4 regions of the Paeniclostridium hominis genome follow, and region 3 is predicted to be linked to each of the others. Evidence: riboswitches for the same ligand, from Rfam matches in the RefSeq annotation. Region 3 holds a riboswitch; each other region holds the start of a gene.
What was found. A riboswitch is a leader RNA that binds a small molecule or an ion and turns the genes downstream of it on or off. The one in region 3 is predicted to bind cyclic di-GMP.

Region 1 (3,670 bases), on a different contig from region 3:
GTGAAGTTTGTAAAGAAGAATTAGATAAAAGTAAATTTTTCTTTCAAAATCAAGAAACTGATAAGCATTATAACTGGGTTTATGGGAAATTAAGATTAAAAAACACTACTTATATGAGAGTTGGACAAGAACATTTAAAACAAGATTCAGGAATATTTATGGATATTTTCCCATTAGATAATATTTCAGATAACAAATTTACACAGTATTATTTTGAGGTTATATGTAAGATGTGTAGAAAAATATTTTGGGCTCCTGTAGGATGTGTAGTTAAAGAACATTTTTATAGTAGGTTATTTTTTAAATTATTATGCTTTATTCCACGTAAATTAACTATACGTGTATTTGAATTTTTTGCAAAATTCTATCAAAATAAAGAAACTGATCTTTTTGCATATTATAACTTAGATTATTTAAGAAATGAAAGACAAGTACTTAAAAAAGAGTGGTATAAAAAGTCAATTACAATGGAATTTGAAGGATATGAATTTTTTGTACCAGAAGCATATGATGAAATTTTAACTGTAACTTATGGAGACTACATGAAATTGCCTCCTGAAGATAAAAGAGGTAGTACATCACCTGCATCGTATATTAAGTTTTTAGATGGAACAGAAGTGAAATTAGAGAGATAACTTTAAAATATATTGCTGAAAGGAAAAAAGCTAATGGATAATAAATATTGGAATGATTTTTATAATAAAGATATAGCCCCGAAGGAAGCATCTAAATTTGCCAACGATATTATTGAGTTTTTAGAAACGGACAAATCATTAGTTGAATTAGGATGCGGAAATGGTAGGGATGCTAAATTTTTTTCAAGATATAATATAAATATTACTGCAATTGATCAATCTGAAGCAGTAATATTAAAATTAAATGATAGTAACAAACAAGATAATCTTAAATTTATATGTGATGATTTTGTTAATTCAAACTTACTTGATCAAAATAAATTTGATTATGCGTATAGTAGATTTACGATACACTCAATTACAGAAGAAGAAGAAACAATACTTGTTAAACGAGTTTATAATTCTTTAAAAAGTGGGGGAATGTTTTTTATAGAGGTTCGTAGTGTAAAAGATGAATTATATGGATTGGGAAAAAATGTAGGTCGAAATGCATATATTTATAATGAACACTATAGACGATTTATTATTATAGATGAATTAGTCCAGACATTAAAAGAAGAAGGATTTAAAATTATTTCAGCAAAAGAAAGTAGTAACTGGGCTATTTATAAAGATTTAAATCCAGTAGTAATTAGAATAATTGCTAAAAAAGATTGTTAATTTAAATGTAAAATTAAAGGATTAAAAGTACAAATAAATAAAAAAAGTACATAAATTAAATGTAATATATCACTTAAAATATAAAATATAATAAATAATTAAAAAAATGGTAAAAAAAGGTAAAAATATTGTTAAATCAATGGGAATTGGTCTTTTTTTAAAATTATATTTTATATTAGTATTAAATGGAAGACGTAGAAATTAAAGTAAATGCTTGAATAAAGTCGAATAATGGTATAAAATAGATATATAAGTCGAATGATGATATTCAAAGGCAAATCTAGAGAAATCTAGTGACGCAAAACTATAGGGGCTAATGTTTATCTAAACTACGCCAGCCAGCTGCCAAAGGGTTAATAAACTTTTTGTTATCATTGATATAATGAAGATCGTGAATTATGGATAATTATATAATTTACAAATAAAATCAGGAGACATCTGCAAATGTACATAAACATTTATTGAAATTTTTAATATACCTTAAAATGGGTTTACAAGTATACAAAAAACATTTAAATATTAAATATTGAATCGTAATTTATTAGATATATTAAAGCTGAAAAATATTTATTTGATTTTGACTTAGACATTAAGTAGGTATATTTTATTTTCTGATTTTAATTTTAATTTATATAATACGATTAGAAATCATTGATATATTATAAAAGTGATCAAACTACTCTTTAAGAGTAGTTTTTTTTATTTGAAAAAGGAGGTAATAATGGAAACATATAGTTTAATCAAGATGGGGTTAGATGCAACAGAACTTAGAAGTAGAGTTATTGCTAACAATATTGCAAATATTAATACTCCAAATTATAAGAGAAAGTATGTAAACTTTGAAGAAACATTGAAAGACTCTATAAATAAAAAACCTAAAATAGAAGTCAAAACAGATGAAAACTCAAAGATGAGAGTAGATGGTAACAATGTTGATTTAGAAAATGAGAAAGTTAACCAAGCAGCTACAACTCTTGAATACAATGCACTTATAACTTTAACTAATATAAAATTAGGAATGGCTAGAAGTGTTATAACAGGGAGGTAATTAGATGAGTATTTTTGGAGGAATGAGAATTAGCCAAAGTGCTTTATCAGCAGAACGTTTAAGGATGGATATAGTTTCATCAAATATTGCTAATATGAAGACTACGAGAACTAAAGAAGGTGGAGCTTATAGACGTAAGGTTCCTGTATTTGAGGAAAATTATGATAAAAAGTTAGGTATGCTTGGTGTAAAGGCAGTTTCTATAGAAAAAGATAAGGCGCCACTTAGAAAACTATATGAACCAAATCATCCTGACGCAGATAAACAAGGCTATGTAGAATATCCTAATGTAGATATATTAGTAGAAATGGCAGATTTAATGACTGCTTCAAGAGCTTACGAGTCTAATATAGATACATTAAATGCACAAAAAAATATGATATCTAAGGCTTTAGAAATAGGCAGATAAAAAGGAGTGGATTTATGACTGGAATAGGAGCTATAAGCGGAGTAAACAACATCTTAACAAATAATGATTTGTTAAAAACTACAAAAAGTAAAAGTGTAGAAAAAGAAAGTAACTTTTCTAATGTAATAAAAGATGCACTAGATAAAGTTAATGACAAGCAGGTAGATGCAAATAAGAAAGTTGAGAGCCTTTTAAAAGGAGGCGACGTTTCTATGCATGATGTAATGATATCTGCTCAAGAAGCTCAGATGTCAATGCAGTTAATGATTGAAGTTAGAAATAAGGTATATGAAGCTTATCAAGAGCTAAATAGAGTTCAATTATAACTTTATAGCAAGGAGAATTTTAGATGAATATAAAGGAATTGCCACAAAAAATAAAAGATTTTGTGTTGGTTAAAAAAGAACAGTTTGGTACCTTATCTAAAAAGAAAAAAATAGCAATAGTAGTTGCAATTATATCTTTAATTCTAGCAATAGTATTTGGGATAAGTTATTCAAGAGCTAATAAGTATGGAGTTTTATTTTCAGGACTAGAATCTAGTGATGCAGCAGCAGTAACTAAAGAACTTGAATCAAAAAAAGTTGATACCAAGATAGAAGGAAATAGTATATTAGTTCCAAAAAAAGATGTAGATAAATTAAGGATGGAATTATCTTCTAATGTATCAAATGGTTCAAAAGGATTTGAAATAATGGATGAAGGGTCATCATTTGGTATGACAGATGAAGAGTTTGAGATAAAGAAACAACGTATGATTCAAGGTGAAATTGAAAAAACTATAAAAGTTTTTCCACAAGTAGAAAGTGCTAGAGTACATATAACTGAAGGTGAAAAATCAGTTTTTGCAAATGAAACAGTACCAGGAAAAGCTGCAGTTTATTTAAATTTAAATCCAGGTGAAACTCTAAAACCAGC
Region 2 (3,670 bases), on a different contig from region 3:
TTCTTTCCATAGTTAGCTTTTTAACTATATTTTCTTCATTATTTAGTATAATAGCCCCACTAGCAAGAATCATAAAGTCTAGATTTATATCAAAATTCTCAATAGCAAGTTTTACCCCAGAATATGATCTTCCTGTGCAAACTCCAAAAAGATGTCCATTACTCTGAAGTTTTTTAATACTTTCTAAATCACTAGGCATTATCTTATCCTTTTTATCTTCAAAATACAATGTTCCATCAATATCACTAATTAATATTTTCATGCTTATACCTCTTTTTCTACTTCAGTTATCATATTTTGTAACTCTTGCATCCACTTTTTGTAAAATGGCAATGTTGCATTTTTATCTTGGAGAAACAAAGATACTAAATGTGAATTATTCAATAACAGATATTGATAAAAATCACTTTTTACTTGATTATATTCATTGTGTTGTATTAGAAGATTTTTCACTTTTTCTATTGCAAATATATAATCTGTAACTTGTTTACTGTCTACTGATGTGAATGAAGAATTATCTCTTCTCATATAATTATAAATTGGTTTATTAATGAAGCAAATTAAATCTGAATATAGTGCAGTTTCAAAAGCGTACACCATATCTTCATATTGATAACAAGCAATAAATTCAATCTTATTATTTATCAATAATTCTCTTTTGAATAGTTTATTAACAATAATATGAGCTCCATCTTTTAAAGTTAATATTTTACCTATATATTCATTTCTATTACAAGTATAATTAGTCTTAGATATTAAAGTATTTTGGTAAATATTATTATAAAATATTGACATTCCACCAACTACAATATCTGCATTAGTAGTTTTCATTGATGTAACTAACAATTTGCAATAATCTTTAGTTACATAGTCATCACTATCAACAAAACATACATATTCTCCATTGGCAATCTTAACTCCATAATTTCTAGCTACACTTTGACCAGCATGATTAATACTAACAAGACGTATAAAATCAAATTTTTTTTGATAGTTTTTTATAATTTCTATTGATTTATCTGTAGATTCATCATCAACAAAAATTAATTCTATATTTTTATACGTTTGTGTTACTAAACTTTCAATACATCTGTCTAGCCATTTTTCAGAATTATAAACTGGAATAATTATGCTTACTAAACTCATTGTCTCTATCCCCCTAATAGTGCGTGCATTCTTACACTTTATATATTATTAAAGTTTTGTTTTTACAATTATATCACCCATATATTAACAAAAATATATTTTTTATTCTAAAAATTACGACAATTTCTGATATCTCTTAAATTAATAACAAGTCTTAAAACTTAGATTTGGTAAATCATTTAGATAAAAAACTGTAATAACGAAACTGGTTGTATTGATTTTTCTAAAAATGATTTACCTAATTTATATAATTTAAAATCAATTTTTAAAAATTTTTCAGAAATTAATCAAAATTTTCAAAAAACTATTTTATATTGTAAAAAATTATGTATAATTAATTATAGATGACTAAAAATTACATATTAGCAAATCTAGGGAAATCTAGAGACGCAAAGCTAAAGGGGCTAAGGTCAAATTAGACTATGCCAGCCAGTTGCCGAAGAATTAATATTCTTTGTTTTTATAGAGTTATTTTATGATGTAATCGTAAGATTATTTTATAATGTTTACTTTAGATAGCAACTACCCTTTAGACACAGGGTAGTTTTTTTATTTCATATAAAATAACCATAACTCTATAACAAGACTATATTTTAAAATTTGGGGTAAAATGTTTAGTTATTGTAAATTCATATGCATATCAGAGGGAGGATATTATGAGGAAAAAAATATCAGCAGTATTGGCCATGTCTATAATAGCTACAAACGTTTCACCGGCAATAAATGTATACGCTAATGAAGTAGTAAAAAAGAAAGCAGTAGCAATAGAGAAACAAGTATCTAAAAACATGACTGTTACTGATTTCAAAATTAAGAACAATCCTAATTTTGCTAAGTACAATGAATTGTATAGAGTTGGGGTACAATCTATATCAAACAATGGAAGGAGTTATCCAGGAACTAAAATAGAAAATGCTATAGATGGGAAACTTGAAACACATTGGGAGACATTCACTAAAAATGATGAAACATTTAAAAATGAAGTGACTGTGGAATTTAAAGACATAGCCGAGATAAACAGATTAGCTTACGCTACAAGACAAGATGGGGCTAAAGGTAAGGGATACCCTACTAGTGCAGAGATATACGTTTCAGAAAGTGAGACAGGGGAAGACTTTAAACTAGCAGGAAAAGTAGAAGGAAGTAAAGCAACAGGTGGAATGGTAGAATTTAAATTTGACACTGTACGTGCAAAGAGAGTTAAATTCAAATTCGTAGAAGCGCATAACGAGTGGGCAAGTGCCGCAGAGTTTTGGTTCTACAAAGAAGATAAAACTCTAGACAAGATGGAAAGATTATTTACTAATGCAAATATGAATGAGGTAAGTAAAGAGTTTGCAACTACTGAAGCATTAAACGCTTTAGAGAAAGAAACTGAAAGTCATCCATTCCGCGAAAGCTTTAAAGAGTATATAGATAATGCAAGACTTGTTTTAGAAAATAAAGAAGTAAACTTTAGTGAAACTAAAGTATCTAAATTGTTAGGGTATGGAACCCCTAACCAACAAGCTTATGATGAAAAGTTTAAATTAGGTAATGAGCATATAGCAAATACAGAAGTTAACGGTGGAATGTACCCTTCAACTAAAATAGAATATATGTATGATAATAATCCTAATACACATTGGGAAACAAACAGAAGTAATGGAAATGACTTCACTAACGAAGTAACATTTACTTTTGATGAAGTGCAAGAGTTAGATAGAATAGCATTATTGCCTAGAAGTGGAAACCAAAAGGGATTCCCAACTAAGTACGAAATATATGCTTCTGATACTACTAAGGGAGATACATTTAAATTAGTATCTAGCGGTACTGCAAAGGTTACCACTGACTTTATGCAATTTAAATTTAACCCTACAAGTTTTAAGAGATTGAAGTTTGTATTTAAAGAGTGTCATATGGGTAGACCATTTATATCTGAAGCTAGATTTTATAAGCAAGATGCTTTATCCGAAAAGATGGAAACATTATTTACTGATAGCAATAAGAACAAAGTAAATCCTGACTTCGGAACTTTAGATAAACTTACTGTTTTAGAGAACGAAGCAAAGGTACATCCTTTATATAGTCAATTCAAAGAGGATTTAGATGACGCTAGACAAGTATTAGAAGGTAACGAAGTAACTTATACAGAAGCAAAAGTTTCTAAGTTCAAGGCTTTTGGAACTGAAGAGTTAGCTAAATATGATAAGTTATATAAGATAGATAATAGTCATATAAAGAAGATAACTACTAATGGTAGTCATTGGGCAGACAGTACTATAGGTAAAGCTATAGACGGTAACCCAAATACTAACTGGCATTCTAATGCTAGAAACAATGAGAACCATACAAACGAAGTTATAATGACTTTAGACCAAATAAGAACGTTAGATAGAATAGTTTATTATTCTCCTAGAGATAGAGGTTTCGCAGAGAAATTTGACATATATACTTCTAAGACTACTGCAGGTGATACATTCACTAAAGTAACTAGTGGTAGTGCTACAAGAACTAGAGACTCTATATCTATAAAGTTTAA
Region 3 (3,670 bases):
CTATAGATTTGTTGTTATAAGGATGTTTTATCATTTCAAACATAATTTTAATTCTCCTTTAAATAATAAAATTTAAAATATAAAATAATAGCTTATATTAAATTTTATTAAGCTAAGGTATTTTTTATGAATATATAATATTATGAAATTAAATATTTAAGAGACAATAAGATTAATATATTAAAAAAGATGTATTACTTTAAAGATATGATATAATAAATAGCTATAAAAATTTTAATTTAGATAAGTAAGGTGGTAGTAATGATTAATAATTTTAAAAATTTTGATTTAGATAAAGATATAATAAAAGCCCTTTATAATCTTGAGTATAATACTCCATCTAAAGTTCAATGTGAATCAATTCCAAGACTTTTAAATAAAGAAAATATAGTTGTTAAATCAAAAACTGGTAGTGGGAAAACTGCAAGTTTTGGAATACCGATATGTGAAAAAATAGATGTTAACAACAGTAATCTACAAGCATTAATAGTTGTACCAACAAGAGAATTAGCTATACAAGTAAAAGAAGAAATATCTAATATAGGAAGATTAAAAAAAATTAGGTGTAGTGCAATATTTGGAAAACAACCTATAAAAGATCAAATAAATGAATTAAAACAAAGAGTTCATGTAGTAGTTGCTACACCTGGAAGAGTAATAGATCATATAAATAGAGGTAGTATAAACTTAGACAATATAAATTATTTTATAATAGATGAAGCTGATAAAATGCTTAACAAAGGATTTATAGAAGATATGGAGTTTATATTTAATAATATACCTAAAGAGACTGTTATAGGCTTATTTTCAGCAACTATAGATAAAGATATATCTTATATATATAATAAATATATGATAAATCCTAGTATGATAGAAATTGAAAATGATGAAAATCTAGACAAAAGACAAATAGAAGAAAATTTAGTTTCTTTAAAAGAAGATGAAAAATATAATACCTTAAAAGATCTAATATATTATTATAATCCAAAAACTACCATAGTGTTTTTAAATACTAAAGATAGAGTAACTAAATTATACAACAAGATGAAAAAAGATAAGTTTTTAGTTGAACAACTCCATGGAGATATGTCTCAAGAAAAGCGTATATTTGTAATCAAGGACTTTAAAGAAGGTAAATATAATATTTTAATTAGTACAGATGTAGCAAGTAGAGGAATACATATAGATGATGTATCTTTAGTTATAAATTATGATGTTCCTATGGATAAAGAAAATTATATACATAGAATAGGAAGAACAGGAAGAACAGATAAATATGGAAAAGCTATAACCATGGCTAATGAAAAAGACGAAAAATATATAGCTGAGATAATAAAATATATTGGCCATGAAATAAATACTATTAATGAATTAAGTAGTGAAGATATAAAAAAAGGAAAAATTAAGTTCGAGAAAGCTTCAAGTATATTATTAAATAATAAAAGGATAAAAAAGAAAGATAAAAAAGTTCATAGTGAGGTAACTAGAATATATTTAAATGCAGGAAAAAAGAAGAAAATTAGAGTTTTAGATATTGTTGGGACTTTTAGTAATATTGAAGGTATAAATAATGAAGATATAGGTGTTATAGAAGTTTGTGACTTATGCTCTTATGTTGACTTATTAAATCATAAAGGTGAAATGTTTTTAAAAAAATATAAGGAAATAAGTATAAAGAAAAAATTAGTTAAAGTAAGAAGAGATAATTCTAATTGTTAGATTTATAATTATATTCTTAAAAAGAATATTGAAAATGGTGTCGAAATTTGATAAACTAATTTGGTAAAAACTTAATAAATAAGAAACGAAGAAGTATATTCTGTATGTGGGCATCTGGGATATATGGAGTTAGTGATGCAACCGGCTATATTTACAAACTGTAGGTATAGCCTTTTTTGTTCTAAAATTTAATAAACAAGAAACGAAGAAGTATATTCTGTATGTGGGCATCTGGGATATATGGAGTTAGTGATGCAACCGGCTATATTTACAAACTGTAGGTATAGCCTTTTTTGTTCTAAAATTTAATAAACAAGAAACGAAGAAGTATATTCTGTATGTGGGCATCTGGGATATATGGAGTTAGTGATGCAACCGGCTATATTTACAAACTGTAGGTATAGCCTTTTTTGTTCTAAAATTTAATAAACAAGAAACGAAGAAGTATATTCTGTATATGGGCATCTGGGATATATGGAGTTAGTGATGCAACCGGCTATATTTACAAACATGTAAGTATAGCTTTTTTTATTGAAAAAAAGAGGTGATCATTTGAGACAGGGAAAGAATAAGGTAATATTAAGTTTAGTATTTGTGTTTAGTATGATTTTAAATCTTATTTCATCAGGGATAATGGTATATGCTGAAGATGTATCTAATAGTCCTTCAGTTGAAATAACAAGTGCAACATTTGATGATTATACTGTAAGAGAAGGTATGATTAAAACTTTCAGAATTGATTATAAAATTAAAGATCCAAGCAAAATTACGCCAGGAGATAGCATTACTATAACACTGCCTAAGATCTTTAGAGATGTTAACCCAGTATGTTCAGACAAGCATTTTTCAGGGCAAGAATATAACCCTAATACTGGAGTATTAAAGTTGATATTTAATGATAATATAAAAAATGCATTAGAGGGATATTTAAGTGTAACAATGGTTGGTGATAAAAATATTAAAGATGGAGAATACCCTATTGTTATAAACACTAATGGAGATACAGAAACTGTTACATTAACAGGTGAAGGTAGAGAAGAATCAACAGGTGGAGGATCAAATCCACTTATGTATAAAGGTTCATATTTACCACTAGATTCTAAGGGAGAAGGGCTTATAACAGATATAAATAAACCAGTTAGATACTATGTAGAAATAAATAGAGATCAAAATGGACAAATGGGGGATGCTTACTTTGAGGACCAAATTCCAGAGGGAATGGTTTTAGATAAAAATAGTATAAGTATAATTCAGCATGACTATGAAAGTGGAGTGGATAGGGATGTAACTAATGAGCTTTTAAAGTCTGGAAAACTTACAGCTGAAAAAGATTCTCTAAAAATAGATCTTGGTGATATATATAATGATAGCTATTCAGTTAATTACAATACTTTGATATTACCAAATCCTCCAAAAGACATTAGATATGTAAATAAAGCAAAATTAACATATAATGGGAAAAATAATGATTCTAGTGCTACAGTTAAGTTAGCAGCAGGAGCAGGGGCTATAAATGTCTATAAAACTGTAAATAAAACTAATATAACTAATGATGAAAAGGATCAAAACATAGAATATAAAATAGCATTTGATTCAGCAGGACACTTTTTAAAGAATACAATGCATGTAAAAGATAAATTAGATTCGAGGCTGACTGATATTAAAATAGATCAAACAGGTCAGTTTACGGTTACGTATAATGATCAAACAAAAGAATTAAATGCAGTTAATGATAAGTCGGATATAAATCCAGGAGACGATGCATATATTACTATTCAAGCTAATATGAAAGAAGTTGGAACAGGAGAAGCAGTTTCAAATACTGCTTATGTAAATGGAAATCCAACTGATGAAGTTGTAACTATAAAGAGTCCAAAAGTTGAAATAATAAAAATTGAAAAAGGTGACAAGACTCAAAAAATGTTATCAGGTGCAGTTTACTCACTTACTG
Region 4 (3,670 bases), on a different contig from region 3:
AAACAAATATCTTTAGAACAAAGTGCCCAAATAGAAAAGTTATATAATTTATGTTCAGATTATCATATAATTTGTAGCGGTAGAGAAGCTAATGAACAAGATATAAAAGATCTATTTACTTATACAGATAAGAAAACAATTGAAGATTCTTTAACTTTAGGAATTTATGAATCAAGTGAACTTATCGGATTAATTGATATATTTAAAAACTATCCTAAGATTAATACATGGTCAATTGGTTTATTATTACTAGCACCGAATAAAAGGGGAAACAAGTTAGGTAGTCTAGTTCATAATGATTTAAAAAAATATGCTTTAAGTATAGGGGTAGATTATTTTAGTATTGGTGTTCTTGAAGAAAATATTTTAGCTCATAAATTCTGGAAATCACTAGGATATAACAAAGTGAAAGAGTCAAATATTAAATTTGGAGAAAAAGAGCATATAGTATATGTTTATGAACTAAAATTAAGTGACTAGATTTCTGATTGCAATCTGTAATTTTGGTAGATTGCTATATAAACTTCAACTTTACCCTTTGCCGTTTTGCATTACAAGTTTAGTTTGTTATGTAAGTGTCTTTGAAGCCCTTTGATAGGGCTTCAATTTTTAGTTTTAGGTGGTGTTTTTTGTACAGTTTAGATAGTAAATATATTATTTTAAAAAATTAACTAAAAAATCAGTTTTAATCCAATACAAAATTCCAGTAAAAATTAAATAAAACATACCTTCTATGGGAAAATATCTTAGTTTTAATTCTTTAATTCCAGATTTAATTTTCTTTACTAAATCATTGTAAAAATCAATATCCTTTATATCTTTAAAATCTAAACTTATACTCATTAAACTATCAATAAATATAGTTTTATAAAACTCTGGTAAATATATTTCATCTTCTCTTACTTCATATTTTATATTTTTTATCTTTAAATATTCCTCAATAATATTTATTACATCCGTTTTTTTAACATTATGTATTGAGTATATGTGTTTATTTTTTCTATATCCCCAAATAAATATTAATAAAAATACTATACTAAATATTATTATGCTACTAATACCTGTGTATCCTAGTTTATATCCTTCTATTAAATCTGAAAATGGACTATATGTTATAAATATAAACATTATTACTTGAGCATATCTAGGGTTAAACATTATTTTTACTCCACTTAATAAAATTACACTACATATAAGTAATGTTATTATCATTAAATTAAATTGTAACATTTTTTTCCTCCTTTATAATATTCTGTCTTTTATATAACTAGTCCATAAAGTAAAATTTAAAATGATGTTGTTATTTTTAGAATAACATAAAAATTCTGTAAATTAAAGGCTTTTTATGTAAATGTTTTCCTAATATAATTTAATTAACAATTTGAAAAATCCAAACTTTAATAAATTAAAGGACGGCAAACTATAGGGGCTAAGTATGAGACTATAATTACTAGTCAGTTACCAAAGGGGGACTATTTTATGGATTTAAAGAAAAACGTAAGTAGAAGTATAGCTATAGCATTAGTTGGAGTATCTGTTATAAAGCCTACTATAAATACAGTGAATCCTGTGAATAATATGGAAACATTATAAGTAGGAAGTAGATGAGAATATGTTCACATATAAAACTTATGGAATATTTCTTATTACATTTGGTATTTTTCATATAATTAAATATTTATTATTAAATAATATGAAACCGAATTACATTTCTAAAATGTTTAATATAACTTCAATGGAAGACTATATAAAAACCCAAAACAACATAGTTTGTATGATTAGTATATTATTAATATTTTCAGGAGTATTTTTTATTATAAAAGATAAGTTAACACCATTAGAAACTTTAATTCCATATATTGTTTTTATAATCCCATATATATACATATGGATAAAGAAGTACTATATAAAAATAAAGAATAAGGCTTAAATTAAGCCTTATTTTTTATTTTTACCAAATTAATCATAGTATTTAACATTTTATATTTTACTCCAAAATAAACACATCTTAATCCATTTTCAACTTTTTTTGTATTTAATTTTGTATAATTACTAACTAATCTTAAAAATCAAATGACAAGTGGTTAGATATGCAGATAGACATTATTACTTAACCAATGGTAGTACTACTAAAATATTTATATAGATTATAAACTAACTTGAATGGAGTGAATTTACAAATGAGTAAGTATAAGGACTGGAAGATGATAGATTGGATTATAGTAGGATTTGTAGGTATATCTTTTGTAGAAATACCCGATTGGATTCTTGAACACAATTTATATAAGCTTTCTACAACGGTAACAGTTTATGATTACCCATATAATATCCCTATAATTGTAGCAGGTGTATTTTTAATATATTGCTTTTTATCAGGCGTATATTGGATAAAAAATAAAAAAATAAATATGGTAGTTCATTATTGTTTATTAGCAACCATGTATATAACACTTGCTATGCTATATGTTATTGCATATAACTCGGGTATATAAAATAAGTATTATACGTAAACTTGGTAAATAAAATATCTAAATTTAGAAAATATCAAATATGATAACATGGTGTTAAAAATTACTCATGATTGTTTTAGTTAGAGGGTGATTACTTGAAGAAAATAACTAGATCATTTAAACGATTATTTTTATTATCAAATGTTGTAATTATAATATTTTTAATTTGTATTGTTTTTTTACTTATTAAAAAAGATTATTTTCATATGACGCTATCACTTGGAAGTTTTGTAGTAATTTTATACTCGAAATTTCAATGGTATAAAGCATATAAAGAGTTTATTGAGAAATTTAACTAACTCATAAACCAAAAATTTAAGGATTGTTAAATTAAAATTAAAATTTATTAGATTTTTTATAGTTTATAGATTACTATTTCATATAAGGGGGGAATTTATGAAAAAAGTTATTAAAGAATCTGATTTAATTAAGTTGAGATTAACACAATATGACGATTTAGAGTTTGTAATTGGTGCAGAAAATGAATCTGAAAATGCTCAGTATATAGGGAATTGGTCTAAAACTCAACATTTAGAATCACTTTCGAATTCTGATATATTACATCTGATAATTGAAGATAGTAAAAAAGGAAAACCTATAGGTTACATAATCATGGCTGGCTTAGACAATCCTAACCATAACATTGAATTTAAAAGATTTGTCATTTGTGATAAGGGCAAAGGTTTTGGAAAAGAGACGTTAAGATTAATTAAAGAATATTCATTTAATGAATTAAGAGCACATAGATTATGGTTAGATGTAAGATATAAAAACAAAAGAGCTCAAAATGTTTATAAATCTCAAGGTTTCAAAGAAGAAGGAATTCTTAGGGAGTGTATTCTTTATAAGGGAAATTATGAATCATTGATAGTAATGTCAATATTAGAAAATGAACAATAAATTTTATTTTAAAATATCTGTTAAAAAGCTCTTAGAATTCATTTATTTGGATTTTAAGGGCATTAATTATATGGGAGAGAAGCTAATGAACAAGATATAGTGGGAGTTTTATGTTTATAGCATCTTCTTTCACTGTAAAGCCTAAAGTGCAGGCTTTAACGTTTTGTCAGATCGCTATAAACATAAAACTTGTTCTTCGTTGTTTTTTCATTTTTATTTGTTTTTAGATAAGCCATATTTTTTATTAATACGACCTAGGG

Region 1: it holds a riboswitch for cyclic di-GMP, as region 3 does, so the genes downstream of both, H8891_RS01805 (flagellar basal body protein) here and H8891_RS12970 (MSCRAMM family protein) in region 3, are expected to answer to the same signal.
Region 2: it holds a riboswitch for cyclic di-GMP, as region 3 does, so the genes downstream of both, H8891_RS14060 (NPCBM/NEW2 domain-containing protein) here and H8891_RS12970 (MSCRAMM family protein) in region 3, are expected to answer to the same signal.
Region 4: it holds a riboswitch for cyclic di-GMP, as region 3 does, so the genes downstream of both, H8891_RS04075 (hypothetical protein) here and H8891_RS12970 (MSCRAMM family protein) in region 3, are expected to answer to the same signal.

What each region holds. Positions count from the first base shown of each region.
Region 1 is NZ_JACRWD010000001.1:369,254-372,923, forward strand. It holds gene H8891_RS01795 (LicD family protein) at 1-635, shown strand, start outside; gene H8891_RS01800 (class I SAM-dependent methyltransferase) at 669-1,295, shown strand; cyclic di-GMP riboswitch class I at 1,559-1,645, shown strand; gene H8891_RS01805 (flagellar basal body protein) at 2,017-2,343, shown strand; gene flgC (flagellar basal body rod protein FlgC) at 2,348-2,752, shown strand; gene fliE (flagellar hook-basal body complex protein FliE) at 2,767-3,078, shown strand; gene fliF (flagellar basal-body MS-ring/collar protein FliF) at 3,102-3,670, shown strand, end outside.
Region 2 is NZ_JACRWD010000010.1:29,329-32,998, forward strand. It holds gene H8891_RS14050 (Cof-type HAD-IIB family hydrolase) at 1-262, opposite strand, end outside; gene H8891_RS14055 (glycosyltransferase family 2 protein) at 265-1,146, opposite strand; cyclic di-GMP riboswitch class I at 1,501-1,587, shown strand; gene H8891_RS14060 (NPCBM/NEW2 domain-containing protein) at 1,803-3,670, shown strand, end outside.
Region 3 is NZ_JACRWD010000007.1:73,143-76,812, forward strand. It holds gene H8891_RS12960 (hypothetical protein) at 1-43, opposite strand, end outside; gene H8891_RS12965 (DEAD/DEAH box helicase) at 262-1,719, shown strand; cyclic di-GMP riboswitch class II at 1,793-1,875, shown strand; cyclic di-GMP riboswitch class II at 1,909-1,992, shown strand; cyclic di-GMP riboswitch class II at 2,026-2,109, shown strand; cyclic di-GMP riboswitch class II at 2,143-2,226, shown strand; gene H8891_RS12970 (MSCRAMM family protein) at 2,272-3,670, shown strand, end outside.
Region 4 is NZ_JACRWD010000001.1:853,045-856,714, forward strand. It holds gene H8891_RS04065 (GNAT family N-acetyltransferase) at 1-480, shown strand, start outside; gene H8891_RS04070 (hypothetical protein) at 655-1,230, opposite strand; cyclic di-GMP riboswitch class I at 1,380-1,466, shown strand; gene H8891_RS04075 (hypothetical protein) at 1,694-1,930, shown strand; gene H8891_RS04080 (hypothetical protein) at 2,181-2,492, shown strand; gene H8891_RS04085 (GNAT family N-acetyltransferase) at 2,907-3,410, shown strand; gene H8891_RS04090 (hypothetical protein) at 3,624-3,670, opposite strand, start outside.